DNA from 2 places in the Sinorhizobium terangae genome. Region 2 is predicted to be linked to the other one. Evidence: riboswitches for the same ligand, from Rfam matches in the RefSeq annotation. Region 2 holds a riboswitch; the other holds the start of a gene.
The links. A riboswitch is a leader RNA that binds a small molecule or an ion and turns the genes downstream of it on or off. The one in region 2 is predicted to bind S-adenosylmethionine.
Positions count from the first base shown of each region.

Region 1: linked by a shared signal. The riboswitch ahead of metA (homoserine O-acetyltransferase MetA) and the one ahead of QA637_RS00730 (O-succinylhomoserine sulfhydrylase) in region 2 are both predicted to bind S-adenosylmethionine.

Region 1 is NZ_CP121659.1:3,354,392-3,363,082, forward strand. Features, by position in the region: gene trxA (thioredoxin) at 1-507, opposite strand, end outside; gene QA637_RS15905 (prolyl-tRNA synthetase associated domain-containing protein) at 566-1,075, opposite strand; tRNA gene QA637_RS15910 (tRNA-Gly) at 1,403-1,477, shown strand; gene QA637_RS15915 (aldose epimerase family protein) at 1,608-2,624, opposite strand; gene QA637_RS15920 (vWA domain-containing protein) at 2,835-4,019, opposite strand; gene metA (homoserine O-acetyltransferase MetA) at 4,026-4,952, opposite strand; SAM riboswitch at 5,014-5,091, opposite strand; gene QA637_RS15930 (AAA family ATPase) at 5,280-6,119, opposite strand; gene QA637_RS15935 (RidA family protein) at 6,165-6,545, opposite strand; gene leuD (3-isopropylmalate dehydratase small subunit) at 6,558-7,163, opposite strand; gene QA637_RS15945 (hypothetical protein) at 7,254-7,499, opposite strand; gene QA637_RS15950 (HpcH/HpaI aldolase/citrate lyase family protein) at 7,661-8,560, shown strand; gene QA637_RS15955 (DUF1737 domain-containing protein) at 8,557-8,691, shown strand, end outside.
Region 2 is NZ_CP121659.1:145,069-153,759, reverse strand. Features, by position in the region: gene QA637_RS00735 (2'-deoxycytidine 5'-triphosphate deaminase) at 1-646, opposite strand, end outside; SAM riboswitch at 721-799, shown strand; gene QA637_RS00730 (O-succinylhomoserine sulfhydrylase) at 843-2,027, shown strand; gene QA637_RS00725 (CDP-alcohol phosphatidyltransferase family protein) at 2,079-2,693, opposite strand; gene apaG (Co2+/Mg2+ efflux protein ApaG) at 2,804-3,196, shown strand; gene QA637_RS00715 (Hsp33 family molecular chaperone) at 3,272-4,267, opposite strand; gene argF (ornithine carbamoyltransferase) at 4,535-5,452, opposite strand; gene QA637_RS00705 (aspartate aminotransferase family protein) at 5,486-6,685, opposite strand; gene QA637_RS00700 (GcrA family cell cycle regulator) at 7,103-7,621, shown strand; gene phoB (phosphate regulon transcriptional regulator PhoB) at 7,699-8,382, opposite strand; gene phoU (phosphate signaling complex protein PhoU) at 8,504-8,691, opposite strand, start outside.

The DNA.
Region 1 (8,691 bases), 760 kb from region 2:
CGCCTCACCGGCATCGAGCAATGCCTTGGCATCGGTCAGTGCGGCTTCGATCTCGGCCTTGCCATCGCTCACGGCGGGTCCCGCGATACGGTCGATGAACTGCTTGATCTGGCTTTCGGGAACCGCACCCATGAAGCCGTCGACCGGGCGTCCGCCGACGAAGGCGATGACGGCGGGGATCGACTGGATGCCGAGCTGGCCCGCGATCGAGGGATGGTCGTCGATATTCATCTTGACGAGCTTCACCCGGCCGGCAGCTTCCGTCACGACCTTTTCGATCACCGGGGTCAATTGCTTGCAGGGTCCGCACCAGGGCGCCCAGAAATCGACGAGGACCGGCTGCTGGCGCGAGGCTTCCAGCACGTCGCGGGAGAAGGTGGCGGTGGTCGTCTCCTTGATCAGATCGCCTGCGGCTGCGGCCTTCGGCGCCGGCTGGCCACCGAACGAAGCCGAAGCCGTCATCTGGTTGCCGAAAGAACCTGCATAGGGATTGTCGCTACCGCTCATTCTTCTCTCCTCGCGGACTTGCCGTCCGACTTCATGCATCCGCGCCAAAGATCGTATGTCAGCTCGTCACTTTCAAGACAAGCGGCTCATGCCCTGTCGCTTCCATGAAACGCAGCATGTCTTTCGACGCGATCGAGGTCGTCTGGTCGTTCGAGAGCGGGTGGCCGTTGATCGTGTCAAATTCCATCAACGCCTCGTCGAGAATGAACTTCACGTTGCCGCCCGTGTCGTTGATCGCGCCGAATGCGGTCACCGCGCCGGGGATGACGCCCAGATATTCCATCAGCTTTTCCGGCTTGCCGAAGGAAACCTTGCTCGCCGCGCCGATGACCTGATGGACGGTCTTCAGGTCCACCGTAGCGTGCTCCTCGACGGTCAGCAGGAAATAGTTGCCCTTCTTATCCTTCACGAACAGGTTCTTTGTATGTCCGCCGGGAATTTCGTCGCGCAGCGCCACCGATTCGGCCACCGTGAAGACCGGCGCATGGCGCTTCGTCGTGTGTTCGATCCCAAGGTCGTCGAGAAAACGGAACAGGTCCTCCGCGGTCTTCGGCTCAGCCTCGCTCATCATCAAATCCTTCCTGTCGTGGCGATTTTCGCCCTGCTTTACGGAGAACAGGCGCGCTCCGCAATCTCAGGCGCGGCGATTCTCAGGGGCTGGTGCGGCATGTGGGCGGAAGCCGTTCACGCTTCCCATGCGGTGCGCACTCTTGACCAACATGCGTCAGTGGAAAACACCAGCATTTCCAGGCTTTCTGGATTGCCCCGAAAAAATTCTTCGCATTTGCGTCATTTCCCTGTTGCATTTGAAAAAGGCTTAGGCCATATAGCGCCCGTCGCCGCAAGACGGGGCGGCACCACGGTCCACCGACTACCCCCGGGCCGCGGATGATGAGCGGGTGTAGCTCAGGGGTAGAGCACAACCTTGCCAAGGTTGGGGTCGGGCGTTCGAATCGCCTCACCCGCTCCAATTTTCCAACCACTTCATTTCATTGTCGCCTTGGCCTCTATCGTTGAGCCACGCTGCTTTAACGTGGGGTGCGTCCAATCGGACGCGCAAAGACCCTAGCACTTTGAATTACTGCAGCCGCAGCAGCCCCTCAGCTCTTCATAAATACGTAGTCCGTCTCCTGACGCAGCGTTTTACCCGGCCTGAGCACCGCGTTCGGAAAACCTTCGTGATTGATGGCGTCGGGCCAGATTTGCGTTTCGAGGCAGAAGCCGGCGAAGGGGCCGTAGCGGCGGCCCTCCAGGCCCGGCACCGGCACGTCGAGCTTGAAGCCGGTATAGAGCTGGATGCCGGGCTCGGTCGTCAGCACTTCCAGCGAAATCCCGGAATTGATGCTGCGCACCAGCGCCACCGAGTGTTTTTCCATCCGCTCCGGCGAGAGACAGAAATTGTGGTCGTAGGTGATCTTTTCGCCTTCCGTCTGCCGTCGCAGCGAGGTCATTTCCCTGAGATCGAAGGCCGTGCCGGCAACGGCGCGGATTTCGCCGGTCGGGACCTGCCGCTCGTCGGTCGGCAGATAGTGATCGGCGGCGATCATGATGTCATGGCCGAACACGTCGTCGCTGCCGTCGAGATTGAAGTAGCTGTGCTGGCAGACATTGGCGAGCGTCGGGGCATCGGTTTCCGTTGCGTAAGCGACGTTCAACACGCCACCGGGTTTCAGCGTATAGCTGCAGGTGGTCGTGCAATTGCCGGGATAGCCGGCCCGTCCGTCGGGATCGGTGATCCTGAGCGTTACGCGATCCTCTGCAAGGTCGATAATCGTCCAGTTGCGGTTGGCGATGTTATCGCTGCCACCGTGAAGATGGGTCACACCCTTTTCGTTGCGCTCCAGCTGATAGGCCTTGCCGTCGAGCGTGAAACGTCCGCCGCCGATGCGGTTGGCGTTGCGGCCGGGGGTCGCGCCGAAATAGGACGAATGCGCAGGATAGCTGTCGAAATCCTCGAAACCGAGCACCAGCGGCGGCTGGTGCCCTTCGAGCCGCAGGTCCTGGATGACCGCCCCCCAGGTGATCACCTTCGCGGTCAAGCCGCCGCCTCTGAGCGTCACGCGATGAACCGGTTCACCGGAGGGCAGGTGACCGAAGATTTCCATGTCCGCGCTCATCTTGTCTCCATCTTCTGCGAGTCGGCGTCAACCTGCGGTATTTCCGGCGACGCGGCAACCGGAAAGTCATACTTTTCCTCTGCCTGCGTCCGGCTGCCCCTCATCCGCTGCCGCGACCTTCTCCCCACTTGCGGGGAGAAGGACATGCCGCTCCGCCCACGCCCCCTCTGCCCGCAGGCGGAGCGAAGGGGCAAGCGCCGTACGCGTCGTTCACCGCGACAGTTCCTTCGTCGCGGCCTGCAGGCCGGCGAGCGTCAGCGGAAACATCCGGCCGCCGAAGAGGGCGCGGATCATGCCGATCGACTGGGTGTGGCGCCAATGCTCCTCGGGAACCGGGTTGAGCCAGATCGAGCGCGGGAAATGCGCCGTGATGCGCGTGAGCCAGAGTGCGCCGGCTTCGTCGTTCCAGTGTTCGACCGATCCGCCCGGATGGCTGATCTCGTAAGGGCTCATCGAGGCATCGCCGACGAAGATGGCGCGATAGTCGCCGCCGAAGGTGCGCAAGAGCTCCGCCGTGCGGGTCACATCGACGCGCCGGCGGCGATTGTCCTTCCACAGGCCCTCATAGACGCAATTGTGGAAGTAGAAATAGTCCATGTGCCGGAATTCGCCGCGCGCAGCCGAGAAGAGTTCTTCCACGACGCGGATATGGTCGTCCATCGATCCGCCAACGTCGAAGAACATCAGGAGCTTGACCGCGTTGCGCCGCTCCGGCCGTGTCACGACGTCGAGATAGCCATGCTCGGCGGTGGAGCGGATCGTGCCGGAAAGATCGAGTTCCTCGGCAGCGCCCTCACGCACCCAGCGCCTCAGCCGTTTCAGCGCCACCTTGATGTTGCGCGTGCCGAGTTCGACCGTGTCGTCATAGTCCCTGAATTCACGCCGGTCCCAGACCTTGACCGCGCGCCGATGACGCGAGCCCTCCTGGCCGATCCTCACCGCTTCCGGATTGTAGCCATAGGCGCCGAAAGGTGAGGTGCCGTCGGTGCCGATCCATTTCGAGCCGCCCTGATGGCGGCCGGTCTGCTCCGCAAGCCGCTGGCGCAGCGTTTCCATCAGCTTGTCGAAGCCGCCGAGCGCCTCGACGAGCTTCTTCTCCTCCTCTGTCAGGTATTTCTCGGCAAGTTTCTTCAACCACTCCTCGGGAATGATTGCCTCACCAAAGGCCTCCGATGGGGAAACCGCTTCCAGACCGGCAAAACAATGCCGGAACACCCTGTCGAACCGGTCAATGTGGCGCTCGTCCTTCACCAGCGCTGCGCGGGCGAGGAAATAGAAGGCCTCGACGTCGAAGGTCGCGATTCCCGTCTCCATTCCCTCGATCAAAGACAGGAACTCCCGGAGCGTCACCGGGACTTTCGCGGCCTTCAATTCGAGGAAGAAGGGGATGAACATCGAGGCTCAATGGTCTCCCGTGCCGATCTTTTCGAGCTCGTAGGGCGTCGTCTGGTACATCTCGTTGATCCAGTTGCCGAAAAAGAGATGCGCGTGGCTGCGCCAGCGGTTCTGCGGCGGCAGGTCCGCATCATTGTGCGGGAAATAATCGTGCGGCAGCTTGATCGGCACGCCGGCATCCACGTCGCGGAAATATTCGTCCGACAAGGAGGTCGAATCATACTCCACGTGGTTGAACATATAGAGCCGGTTGCCTTTCTTCTCGTGCACCAGGCAGACGCCCATCTCCTTCGATTCCATCAGGATTTCGAGCTCCGGCACGCGGTCGATGTCGGCGCGGCGCACCTCGGTCCAGCGTGAAACCGGCACGGCGAAATCGTCGGAAAATCCGTTCAGATAGACCGAGGAGGGTTTCAGGTTCTGGTGGCGGTAGACGCCGAAGGCCTTTTCCTTGAGCGGGTGTTTCGGAATGCCGTGGAAATGGTAGATCGCCGCCATCGCGCCCCAGCAGACGTTCATCGTCGAATGTACGTTCGTCGCCGTCCAGTCGAAGATGCGCTGCAGTTCCTTCCAGTAGGTGACGTCCTCGTATTCGAGCGTCTCGACCGGCGCGCCAGTGATGATGAAGCCGTCGAACTTGCGGCCCTTCACCTCCTCCCAGGTCTCGTAGAAGGCGAGCAGGTGATCCTCGGGCGTGTTCTTCGGCCGGTGGCCGTTGACGCGGACCAGCGTCAGCTCGACCTGCAGCGGCGTCGCGCCGATCAACCGCGCCATCTGGATCTCGGTCTTGATCTTGTTCGGCATGAGGTTCAGGAGCCCGATCTGAAGCGGGCGGATGTCCTGACGGATCGCCACGGTCTCGGTCATCACCCGCACGCCCTCATGCACAAGGGTTTCGAAGGCGGGCAGCGTATCGGGAATCTTGATGGGCATGGGGTCCACTCGATCAATACAAAAAAACCGGCGGCGAGATGATCGCGACCGGTCCTTGGAAATCCACTTTTCCTCGGCCCTTTAGCGATTTCTTTAACGTGGCTGCAAGCCGGCCGGCCAAATCACCACGGTTTGTTTGATAGCGCGGTAAGTGGCTGGCGGTCAATGAAAAACGATTCGGCTCCGTCGCGGCCGCCCCTCATCCGGCCTACCGGCCACCTTCTCCCCGCAAGCGGGGCGAAGGAGACTCGCGGCACCCTCTTAAGTCCCTCGCCCCGCTTGCAGGGAGAGGGTTAGGGTGAGGGGCAAAGGTAGGTACCATATGGATCATCCGTCGCGGCGCGCCATGAAGGCCAGGCGCTCGAAGAGATGTACATCCTGCTCGTTCTTCAACAGCGCCCCGTGCAGCTTCGGCAGCATTGTTTTTGGGTCGGCGCGCAGATCCGCCGGATCGATCTCGTCGGCGACCAGCAGCCGAATCCAGTCGAGCGCCTCGGAGGTCGAGGGTTTCTTCTTCAGCCCCGGCACTTCGCGGATGCCGTAGAAGGCGGTGAGTGCCGCCGACAGCAGCGTCTTGCGGATGCCTGGGTAGTGCACCTCGACGATGCGCGCCAGCGTCTCGGCATCGGGGAAGCGGATGTAATGGAAGAAGCAGCGGCGCAAAAAGGCGTCCGGCAGTTCCTTCTCGTTGTTGGAGGTGATGATGACGATCGGCCGGTGCCGCGCGTGGATCGTTTCGCCGGTCTCGTAGACGTGGAACTCCATCCGGTCGAACTCCTGCAGGAGGTCGTTCGGGAACTCGATGTCCGCCTTGTCGATCTCGTCGATCAGCAGCACGGTTTTCCGCGGCGCCTCGAAAGCCTGCCAGAGCTTGCCCTTGCGAATGTAGTTCTTCACGTCATTGACGCGGAGATCGCCAAGCTGGCTGTCGCGCAGCCGCGAGACGGCGTCGTATTCGTAAAGCCCCTGCTGCGCCTTGGTCGTCGACTTGACGTTCCACTCGATGAGATCGAGACCGAGGGCGGCCGCGATTTGGCGTGCAAGCTCGGTCTTGCCGGTGCCGGGCTCGCCCTTGACGAGAAGCGGACGCTCCAGCCGGATTGCCGCGTTGACGGCGATCATCAGGTCCTTGTCGGCGATATAGTCGGCCGTGCCTTCGAACTGCATGGGCTTCTCTTCGGTCTCTCTACGCTCAGTTGGAGAGCACAGGCTTCACCCGCGAAGCGCCGTAACCTCGATCTCGATCAGCATTTCCGGGCGGATGAGATCGCAGACGATCATCGTCGCCGCCGGGCGGATGTCGCCGAACATCTCGCCGAAGATCGGAAAGACCCGGTCGGCAAAGCTCGCGTCCGTGACGTAGTAATGGTTGCGCACGACATCCGAAAGCGAGAATCCGGCCTCCTTCAAGGCGCCCTCGATCGTCTTCAGGCAGTTGCGCGCCTGTTCCTCCACCGTCTCCGGCATCGTCATGGTCGCATAGTCATAACCGGTCGTACCGGAGACGAAGCACCAGTCCCCCTTGACGACGGCACGCGAATAGCCTGCCGTCTTTTCGAAAGGGGAACCGGATGAGATGAGCTTGCGCGTCATGGGCGCCCGCGCTTACGCCCAGGGGCGCGATGCGGCGTTTTTCTGCTCGAAGCTATCGATGGCGCTCGCCTTCTCCAGCGTCAGGCCGATGTCGTCGAGGCCGTTCAGAAGGCAATGGCGTTTGAAAGCATCGACCTCGAACTTGACCGAACCGCCGTCGGGGCCGGTGATTTCCTGTGCTTCCAGATCGACCGAAAGCACGGCGTTCGAGCCGCGGTTGGCATCGTCCATCAGTTTGTCGAGGTCGGCCTGGCTGACGACGATCGGCAGTATGCCGTTCTTGAAACAGTTGTTGTAGAAGATGTCGGCGAACGAGGTCGAAATAACGCAGCGGATGCCGAAATCCAGGAGCGCCCATGGCGCATGCTCGCGCGAGGAGCCGCAGCCGAAATTGTCGCCGGCAACGAGGATCTTGGCGTTCTGGTAGGCCGGCTTGTTGAGCACGAAATCCGGATTCGGCGTGCCGTCCTCGTTATAGCGGGCTTCGGCGAAAAGTCCCTTGCCAAGGCCGGTGCGCTTGATCGTCTTCAGGTAGTCCTTCGGAATGATCATGTCCGTGTCGATGTTGACGACGGGCAGGGGCGCAGCGACGCCGGTGAGCTTGACGAACTTTTCCATGACTTTGGCCTTCGATTTCAGCGGAAACGTTGGAAGAGCGTTTAGAGCAGTTTCGCGCCGAAATGAAGGAAAATCTGCGTTTGCGAGACGTCACAGATCGATGATCGTGCCGCGTCCGTCATTCCAGATCCGCATTTCGCGCCGTTCTCCGGTCGGATTCACCCGGGCGTGCGCAGGCGCGGGCTTGCCATTGAGCCTTGCGGCGATGGCGCTGCCGATCGCAACGACGGCGGCGATGCCGGCCAGAGCCACGGCAAGCGATGCGGTGAAGACGAGAGCTGCCAAGGTAATGGCAATGGCTGCGGTCGTCAGGAGAACAGAGCGAATGCTTTGCATGATCTTCAACCTTTCTGACATGCGATGTGGGAGCTCAATGCGCCTCTTGCAAGAGGTTGCCCACTTCAAAGTGTCGCAGCGACCTTGGCGCGCCCAATTGCACGCGCGGCGCTGCAGTCGCTCGTCTTGCGTAACAATCGAAAGGCGGGCACAACGGTTCCATGACAACTGTTATCGCCCATCATCATCCCGCTCGCCTGCGTCGCTCCGTGCTTTGCGTTCCGGCCGACAATGCTCGCGCCCTGGCAAAGGTGCGGCAGCTTGCCGCCGACGCCGTGATCTTCGACCTGGAGGATGCCGTCGCTCCCGAACACAAGGGCGAAGCGCTTGTCCGGCATCTTTCGAAGCACAGGCCCGATTGTGAGGTGGTCATTCGCATCAATGCGCTGGGATCAGGCTTCGGCCAGATGGATCTCACCGCCGCAGTTGCCGCCGGTCCCGACGCCATCCTTCTGCCGAAGGTCGAGAGCCCGTCGGACATCCAGGCGGCCGTCGACTGGCTTGGCGAAAATGATGCGCCTGAAAGCCTCAGGCTCTGGGCGATGATCGAAACGCCGCGCGGCCTGCTCAATGTTGCGGCAATCGCCGAGACCGGCCGCACCTTCGGCGGCAGGCTCGACTGCTTCGTCGTCGGGCTCAACGATCTCGGGAAGGACACAGGCGTTCCCGCGAATCCCGGCCGCGCCTATCTGGTGCCCTGGCTGATGCAGATCCTGCTCGCAGCGCGCGGCAGCGGGCTTGATGTCATCGATGCGGTCTACAACGATTTCCGCGACGCGGACGGTTTTGAGGCCGAATGCCGCCAGGGGCGCGACATGGGCTATGACGGCAAGATGCTCATTCACCCGGCCCAGATCGGTCCGGCGAACGAGCATTTCGGCGTCGATCAGGCGGCAGTCGAGGAGGCACGCGCGATCATCGCCGCCTTCGACCTTCCGGAAAACGCCGACAAGGGCGTGATCAATCTCCACGGCCGCATGGTCGAGCGGCTGCATCTCGACCAGGCCCTGAAACTCGCCGCCAAGGCGGACATGATCGAAAGACGAAAGGCAAAACCTTGAAACTCTACCGCTTCCTCACCGGCCCTGACGACGCCTCCTTCTGCCACAAGGTCACGGCGGCGTTGAACCAGGGATGGATGCTGCATGGTCCGCCGACCTACGCCTTCAATGCCGACACCCAGCACATGCAG
Region 2 (8,691 bases):
CGCGGTAGCCGATGAGGCCGTCCGGACCAGTGCCCTTGAGATCGATCGAGAGCGCAATGCCGCCGCCGGTGACGTTGGGCCGCTCGCTCGCCACGAGCACATCGCTTTCGTGCAGCGCCAGCAACTCCTGTTCAGAGAGCACGGCATGCCCGACACGGAAGCGGATTTGCGACAGGCGGGAGCCGCGCCTGACGACGATCGGAAAGGTGCGCGGGCTGATCTCCAGATAGAGCGGGCCGCTGTAGCCGGCGGGGATCTTGTCGAATTCCTGTGCCCTGTCGGTGATGACGCGCGTGAAGATATCGAGGCGGCCGGTGGAGCTCTTCGGATTGGCGGAGGCCGACATGTTCTCCGGTAGTGCGAGGCTCTCCATCAGTGGCACGATATAGACGCAACCGGTCTCCAGCACCGCGCCGTCGGTGAGGTCAATGACATGCAATTTCAGGCGATCGAGCTTATCCGCGACAAGGTGGGCCGGGCCGGGCATGAAGCTCGCCCGAACGCGAAACGCCTTGGCGCCGAGGCGCAGATCAAGGCTTGCCGGCTGGATCTGGTCCTCATCCAGCGGCCTCTCGCTTTTCAAGCGCCCCGAGGCAAACAGCGCCGCAATCGCGCGGTCGGCCAAAATCCCTGTCTCGCGAGCCATACCGATCCTCATTCCAGTTGCCAGACAAAACCAAACTCCGGGAATTGACGCAAGCACGCCCAGGCAGTATTGGAGCTTTATCCCGTGGTGATTTGGCCGGTCGGCTTGCAGCCACGTTAAACAAGTAGCTAAAAAGGCCGGGTGTCAAACCGGCCCGTTTCGCGGCCGGTTTTTTTGTTTTGAAAGTGATTGTCGCATGAGCAAGACCTGGCGCCCGGCAACCCAACTCGTCCACGGCGGAACCCTCCGTTCGCAGTACGGCGAGACCTCCGAAGCGATCTTTCTGACACAGGGTTTCGTCTACGAAACATCCGAAGCGGCCGAAGCCCGTTTCAAGGGCGAGACCGACGGCTTCATCTATGCGCGCTACGGCAGTCCGACCAACGACATGTTCGAAAAGCGCATGTGCATGCTCGAAGGGGCCGAAGACGCCCGCGCCACCGCCTCCGGCATGGCCGCCGTTGCCTCGGCGATCCTCTGCCAGGTGAAGGCCGGCGATCACATCGTCGCCGCCCGCGCGCTTTTCGGCTCGTGCCGCTGGGTCGTGGAAACGCTCGCGCCCAAATACGGCGTCGAATGCACGCTCGTCGATGGCCGCGATCTCGCAAACTGGGAGAAGGCGGTGCGCCCGAACACCAAGGTCTTCTTCTTGGAGAGCCCGACCAACCCGACGCTCGAAGTGATCGACATCGCCGGCGTCGCGAAACTCGCCGATCAGGTGGGCGCCAAGCTGGTCGTCGACAACGTTTTTGCAACTCCCCTCTTCCAGAAGCCGCTGGAGCTCGGCGCCCATGTGGTCGTCTACTCCGCCACCAAGCACATTGACGGCCAAGGCCGCTGCCTTGGCGGCGTCGTGCTTTCCAGCAAGGAATGGATCGACGAAAACCTGCACGATTATTTCCGCCATACGGGCCCGGCGATGTCGCCGTTCAATGCCTGGACATTGCTCAAGGGCGTCGAGACGCTTCCCTTGCGCGTGAAGCAGCAGACCGAAAGCGCCCGCCTGATCGCCGACTTTCTGGCCGAGCAGCCGCAGGTCGGCCGTGTCATCTATCCCGGCCGCAAGGACCATCCGCAGGCGGATATCATCGCCAAGCAGATGAGCGGCGGTTCGACGCTGGTGGCGTTCGAACTGAAGGGCGGCAAGGAGGCAGCCTTCGCGCTTCAGAACGCATTGGAAATCATCCGGATCTCCAACAATCTCGGCGACTCCAAGAGCCTGATCACCCATCCGGCGACAACAACTCACAAGAACCTTACGGAGGAAGCTCGCGCCGAACTCGGCATTTCCTCCGGCACCGTGCGCTTCTCCGCCGGCATCGAGGACAGTGAGGATCTCATCGAGGATTTCGCCCGCGCCTTGAGAAGCGTGAAGGCGTAACTATAGCAGGCCCCGTTTTGTTAATGCCGCCCGTGCATGCACGGGCGGTTTTTATTGCGGATCGAAGAAGCTGAGGCGGGCAAGAACGATCCGCGATACGGCCGTGTAAAGGCAGACGACCGCGAATACTGCCGCGAGAGGCGGGAACCACCCGGGAAACAGGCAGAAGGCCAGAAAAACAACGATGGTCTCGGTCGCTTCGGCGAGCCCTGTCGTGAAATAGAGCGACTTTGCTCCGCGCACGCTGGTCGTCATCGCGCGCTTCTCGGCCATGATGGAATAGGCGAGAAAGCTCGATCCGTTGACATAAAAGGAGAAAAGCAGAAATGCGCCGGCAAGGGCGTTCGCAGCTGGATCCGCGACGATGAAGGCGAGCGGGATTGCGCCATAGAAGGCGAAGTCGAGGACGATATCGAGAAATCCGCCGAAATCCGTGCCGTGGCTGGCGCGTGCGACGGCTCCGTCGAGACCGTCGCACAGACGGCTGAGCAGGATCATGACGGCTCCGGCGAGATAGAACCGGTATGCTATGAGACCGGCGGCCGCCAGTCCGAGACCGAGACCGAAAAACGTGATGGTGTCGGCCTTTACGCCGCGCTTGACCAGAGCGGCGCCGAGCCGGTCAAGGAGCGGATCAAGCTGCCTGCGCACCGCACCGTCGAGCATGGATCTCGGCTCCGCCTAATTTGAATGGGCCTCGTGCAATCTTGCTGTTATTCTTGCCGAAACCATATTGCAGTAGAATACCCAAATAGATTTGGCATAGGGTGTTGCACATGTATCGTGCCCTGACTCGCGACATCGAGGTCACCGTCGAACCGTACTATCTGGAAGAACAGTCGGATCCGGACGATAGCCGCTATGTTTGGGGCTATCGCATCGTGATATCAAACCATTCAGACATCACCGTTCGCCTGATGACCCGTTACTGGCACATTACCGACGAGAACGGCCAGGTGGACGAAGTGAGTGGCCCCGGCGTGATCGGCGAGCAGCCTCTGCTCAATCCCGGCGACACTTACGAATATTCCTCCGGTTGCCCGCTGGATACCCCCTCGGGCGTCATGTTCGGCCACTACAGCATGGAGGCCGAAGACGGGGAGACCTTCAACGTGGCGATCCCCGCCTTCTCGCTCGATTCACCCGGGCTTGTCCGCACCCTGAACTGAGGGTGCGGCTCCTACAGCGGCGCGCGTCTTACCAGACGCGCCAAGGACGCTTTAGCACCTCAGTCGAGGCGCGCCTCACTGGGAGCGCACTTCGCTCGCCTCGAAGCGATAGGTGGTGGAGCAGAACTCGCACGTCACATTGATCACGCCGTCCTCGATGCTGTTCTCGATATCGTCGCGGTCGAGCCCGGCCAATACTCCTCGGATCTTCTCGCGCGAGCAGCTGCAGCGATCAAAGACCGCTTGCGGCTGATAGACGCGGACCCCGCGCTCGTGGAACAGGCGATAGAGCAGTCTTTCCGTCCCGACGGTCGGGTCGGTCAGCTCGTCGGTATCGATCGTTTCGACCATCACCTTGGCTTCGGACCAGAGATCGTCCTCCTCGAAGAGATGGATGGCCTCCCCCTCATCGCCATCGCCACCCGGAAGGTCCGGCTGGCGCATGCGTTCAGGTGCGTCCGGCAGGAACTGGGCAACCATACCGCCGGCGCGCCAGCGGTGCCGCGGCTTTCCGTCCTCGTCGCGATCGAGAAGCTCGGCGACACCAAGGCGCACCTTGGTCGGAATCTGCTCCGACTGACGGAAATAGGCGCCAGCGATGTCCTCAAGCGTTGCACCGTCGAGTTCGACAATGCCCTGGTAGCGCTGCATATGAGCGCCCTGGTCAATGGTGAAGGCAAGGACACCCTTGCCAAGGAGCTCATGAGGCTCTGTGCGTCCATCCTGCTCGGCTGCAGCCAGAGCTTCCTGGCTGTAACGAGCATAGGCGCGGACTCGGTCCGGGGTGGAAAAATCGGCGACGACAAGATCGACCGGACCATCACCCTGGGTCTGAACGATCAGCTTGCCCTCGAACTTCAGCGAAGTGCCAAGCAGTACCGTCAGCACCACTGTTTCAGCGACCAGACGAGCCACCGGCAGCGGATAATTGTGCCGCTCCAGGATGGCATCGAGCATCGGTCCGAGTTGCACGGCGCGTCCGCGCACATCGAGCCCCTCGACGTGGAAAGGCACGACATGGTCGTCACCGGCAAAATCGAACTCGCCAAGCCCCCGTGCTGTTTCTGTCATATCTTGCTCCTTGCATCACGGGCGAAGTGGCGTGGAGACATGGATTTCTCCGGCGCAGCCTGCCCGTTATTTCATTTGATCCTGTCGCGAACGAACTTGTCCAGAAGGTTGTGCATTTCGACGGTGCACACGCGCCCGCAATGCACGATGACTGATGGCGGCCACTGTCCGGTAGCAGAACCGGAGCCGCCCGCTTGCCGCCCTAAATTGTGTTTCAGCCCGATAAATTCAATAGCCGTCCCGGTTTCCCAAGATCGGCGCTGTTCGTCAGACGACGCCCATGCACCAGGCGAGGATCGATTTTTGCGCATGCAGCCGGTTTTCCGCCTCGTCGAAAACGACCGATTGCGGGCCATCAATGACCTCATCCGTCACCTCTTCGCCGCGGTGCGCCGGCAGGCAGTGCATGAACAATGCATCCGGCGCAGCATGCTTCATCAGGGCCCCGTTGACCTGATACGGCTGGAAAACATTGTGCCCGCGTGCACGGTGCTCCTGGTTCATCGATACCCACGTGTCGGTGACGACGCAATTGGCGTCGGTGACGGCCTGCTCGGCCTCATGGCAAAGCAGGATCTCGCCGCCATTGTTGCGTGCCCAGTTGAGGAATTTGTCCTGTGGTTCGGACCCGAGCGGCACCGCCATGTTCATGCGATATCCGAAGCGCGCGGAGCCTTCGATCAGCGAATGAAGGACGTTGTTGCCGTCGCCCGTCCAGGCGATCGTCTTGCCCTTGACCGGTCCTCGATGCTCCTCGAAGGTCATGATGTCGGCCATGATCTGGCAGGGATGCGTATCGTCGGTCAGGCCGTTGATGACCGGCACCGTAGCGTGTTCGGCGAGCTCCAGCAGCCGCCGATGGTCGGTCGTGCGGATCATGATCGCGTCCACATAGCGCGAAAGTACCTTGGCGGTATCGCCGATCGTCTCGGCCCGGCCGAGCTGCATTTCCGTTCCGGAGAGAAACAGCGTCTCGCCACCGAGTTGGCGCATGCCTACGTCAAAGGAGACGCGCGTGCGGGTGGAGGGCTTTTCGAAAATCATCGCGAGCATCTTGCCGGCAAGCGGACGTCCGGCGGTGCCATCCTTCGTCGCCGTCTTGCGAACGCGGGCGTCGTCAATGATCGTCCTCAAGTCGGCGGCCGCCATCGCCGAGATGTCGAGAAAATGTCTGGTACCTGTCATTGCTCAGAATTCCTGTCCTGAAAGTCGGGCCGCTCAGGCCGCCGCGTTGCCGCTGTTGCTCTTGACCGCCTCGGCGGCGCGCTCGATCCTTGCGAGCCCTTCCCGGGCCTCGGCGGCGGTGGTGATCAACGGCGGCAGCAGGCGCAGCACGTTTTCGCCGGCGGGAACTACGAGCAGCTTCTCGGCGCGGATGGCTTTCAACAGGTCAGCCGAGGGCACCTTTGCCTTGATGCCAAGCAACAGCCCGTCGCCGCGGATTTCCTCGATCACATCCGGGAAACGGTCCTTGAGCGACGCGAGGCCCTGCCGGAAGACAAGAGCGACATCGCGCACCTGCTCGAGGAACCCGTCGGCAAGAACGACGTCGAGCACCGCGTTTCCGACCGCCATCGCCAGCGGATTGCCGCCATAGGTCGAGCCATGCGTGCCCGTGACCATGCCGGCTGCCGCTTCTTCAGTCGCCACGCATGCGCCCAGCGGAAAGCCGCCGCCGATGCCCTTGGCGACCGCCATGATATCCGGCCGGATGCCGGCCCATTCATGGGCGAAAAGCTTGCCGGTCCGGCCAATGCCGGTCTGGACCTCATCGAGGATCAACAGCAGGCCGAACTCGTCGCAAAGCGCCCGCAACTCCTGCAGGAACTCCTTGCTCACCGGGCGAACGCCGCCCTCGCCCTGGATCGGCTCGATCAGGATCGCCGCCGTCTCGTCATTGATCGCATCCTTGACCGCGGCGATGTCGCCGAAGGGAACCTGGTAGAAGCCAGGTGCCTTTGGTCCGAAACCCTCGATGTACTTCTGTTGGCCACCGGCCGCGATCGTCGCGATCGTGCGGCCATGGAAGGCGCCCTCGAAGGTGATGACATGGAATTTTTCCGGGTTCCCCCTGGCGAAATGATAGCGGCGCGCGGTCTTGATGGCGCATTCCAGCGCTTCTGCACCCGAATTGGTGAAGAACACGCGATCCGCGAATGTCACTGCCGTCAGCCGGCGCGCCAGGCTTTCCTGGCCCGGAATTTCGTAGAGGTTGGAAAGATGCCAGACCTTGTCCGCCTGCGACTTCAGCGCCTCGACCAGGTGCGGATGGGCATGGCCAAGCGCATTCACGGCGACGCCGGCGGCAAAATCGAGATAGCGCGAGCCGTCCTCGGCAATGAGCCACACGCCTTCGCCTCGCTCGAAACGCAACGGCGCGCGCATATAGGTGTCGTAGAGCGGCGTTGTTGCGGCCATGGCGAACTTCTCCTTCCGTCCTGTTGGCATCGATATCGGGCGATCGTGCCCAATAAAAATCAAAAATGCCGCCTTTCGGCGGCGCAGGCACTATTCCCATTTCGCACCGCAATGTCAACAAAACCAAGGCTTGCAGCGCGCTTGAATGCCCGGATTCCGACGTGCGAAAAAACGTGCCGCAGGGGCTTGCAAAAATGCAACGGCCAGCCAGCAAGTTGGGGAAAACTCCGAAATCGATTCGGCGCGATTCCCGCGACTCTTGCCACGGAGTCACCCTGCCAGTAGGTTAATATTCAATTACTAGACGCATGCGGCGGACCTAGTCACCAAAAGAGTTATCGCGTTGCAGCTCCGGACTTTTTTCCGGAGCTGGGTGATGGATTCTGCCATCCAACGCCGAGAACGGGGAGTGCAGAAATGAACTGGACTGACGAGCGGGTGGAGAAACTGAAGAAGCTGTGGTCCGAGGGCCTGAGCGCCAGCCAGATCGCAGCGCAACTGGGTGGCGTCAGCCGCAACGCCGTGATCGGCAAGGTTCACCGGTTGAGCCTGCCGGGCCGCGCGAAGGCGGGTGGCACGACCACTGCCGCGCGTCCGAAGCGCACCACGTCCGCTCCCCGGGCACCGAACTATGCCGCGCGGGTCGCCACCCGCACCGTCACCCGCACCGCCGGCGCGACCGTGCTGAAGGAAGAGGTCGAAGTCGATCTCGTCGCCGACCAGGACATCGAACTCGCACCGAACGTCGTCATCCCGATGTCGCGGCGCCTCGGCCTGACGGAGCTCACGGAGCGCACCTGCAAGTGGCCGATCGGCGACCCGCTGAAGGAAGAGTTCCATTTCTGCGGCAACGACTCGCCGGAATCGTCGCCCTATTGCAGCTATCACACGCGGCTCGCCTATCAGCCTTCCGCCGAGCGCCGGCGCATGCGCTGACCGACCGCGAGCAAACATAATTGAAAAAGGGGCGGTGACGCCCCTTTTTTGATGCCTGTGGAAGCGGGCGGGTGGCCTCAGCTTTCCAGTGAATAGCCGGCGCCGCGTACGGTGCGGATGACATCGGGCATGTTGGAGAAGTTCAACGCCTTGCGAAGGCGGCCGACATGCACGTCCACGGTGCGCTCGTCGACATAGATGTCATGTCCCCACACGCCGTCGAGAAGCTGCGAACGGGAGAAGACGCGCCCCGGCGAGGACATCAGGAACTCCAGGAGCCGGAACTCCGTCGGTCCGAGCCGGACTTCACGGCTGCGCCTGTGGACACGGTGCGTCTCGCGATCGAGTTCGATGTCGCCGCAGCGCAACAGCGTCGAAAGCACCTCGGGCTTGGCCCGCCTGAGCATTGCCTTCACTCTCGCCATCAGTTCCGGCGTCGAAAACGGTTTGACGACATAGTCGTCCGCGCCGGTGGCAAGCCCGCGAACGCGTTCGCTTTCCTCGCCCCGCGCGGTCAGCATGATGATCGGCAGGCGCTCCGTTTCCGGCCTCTGCCGCAGCCGGCGGCAGAGTTCGATGCCGGAAACCCCGGGCAGCATCCAGTCGAGGATCAGGAGATCGGGCAAGCGCTCCTGAAGGCGGATCTCGGCCTCGTCTCCACGCAAGATCGTATCGACGTCGAAACCTTCGGCCTCGAGATTGTAGCGCAGGAGGACGCTCAGCGCCTCCTCGTCCTCGACTACGGCTATCTTCGGCAACATTCGGTCATGCTCCTTCCTACGCGCGGGTGCCATCATGCCACCGCGGCACAGTATGGGCCGCGAAAAACCGCGACCGGTATAAGATCAACGCATGCACTAGGGCATACGGCTGTCGGGCGCTCTAGTCCGTCACAGAGCCTAGCGTGGACGTCGTGTCGTCCTTCGGCCGCTCGCCCTGCGGCTGGGCGCCCGTTGCCATGTAGTAGATCGTTTCGGCAATGTTGGTCGCGTGGTCGCCGATACGCTCAATGTTCTTGGCACAGAAGAGAAGATGCGTGCACGGCGTGATGTTGCGCGGATCTTCCATCA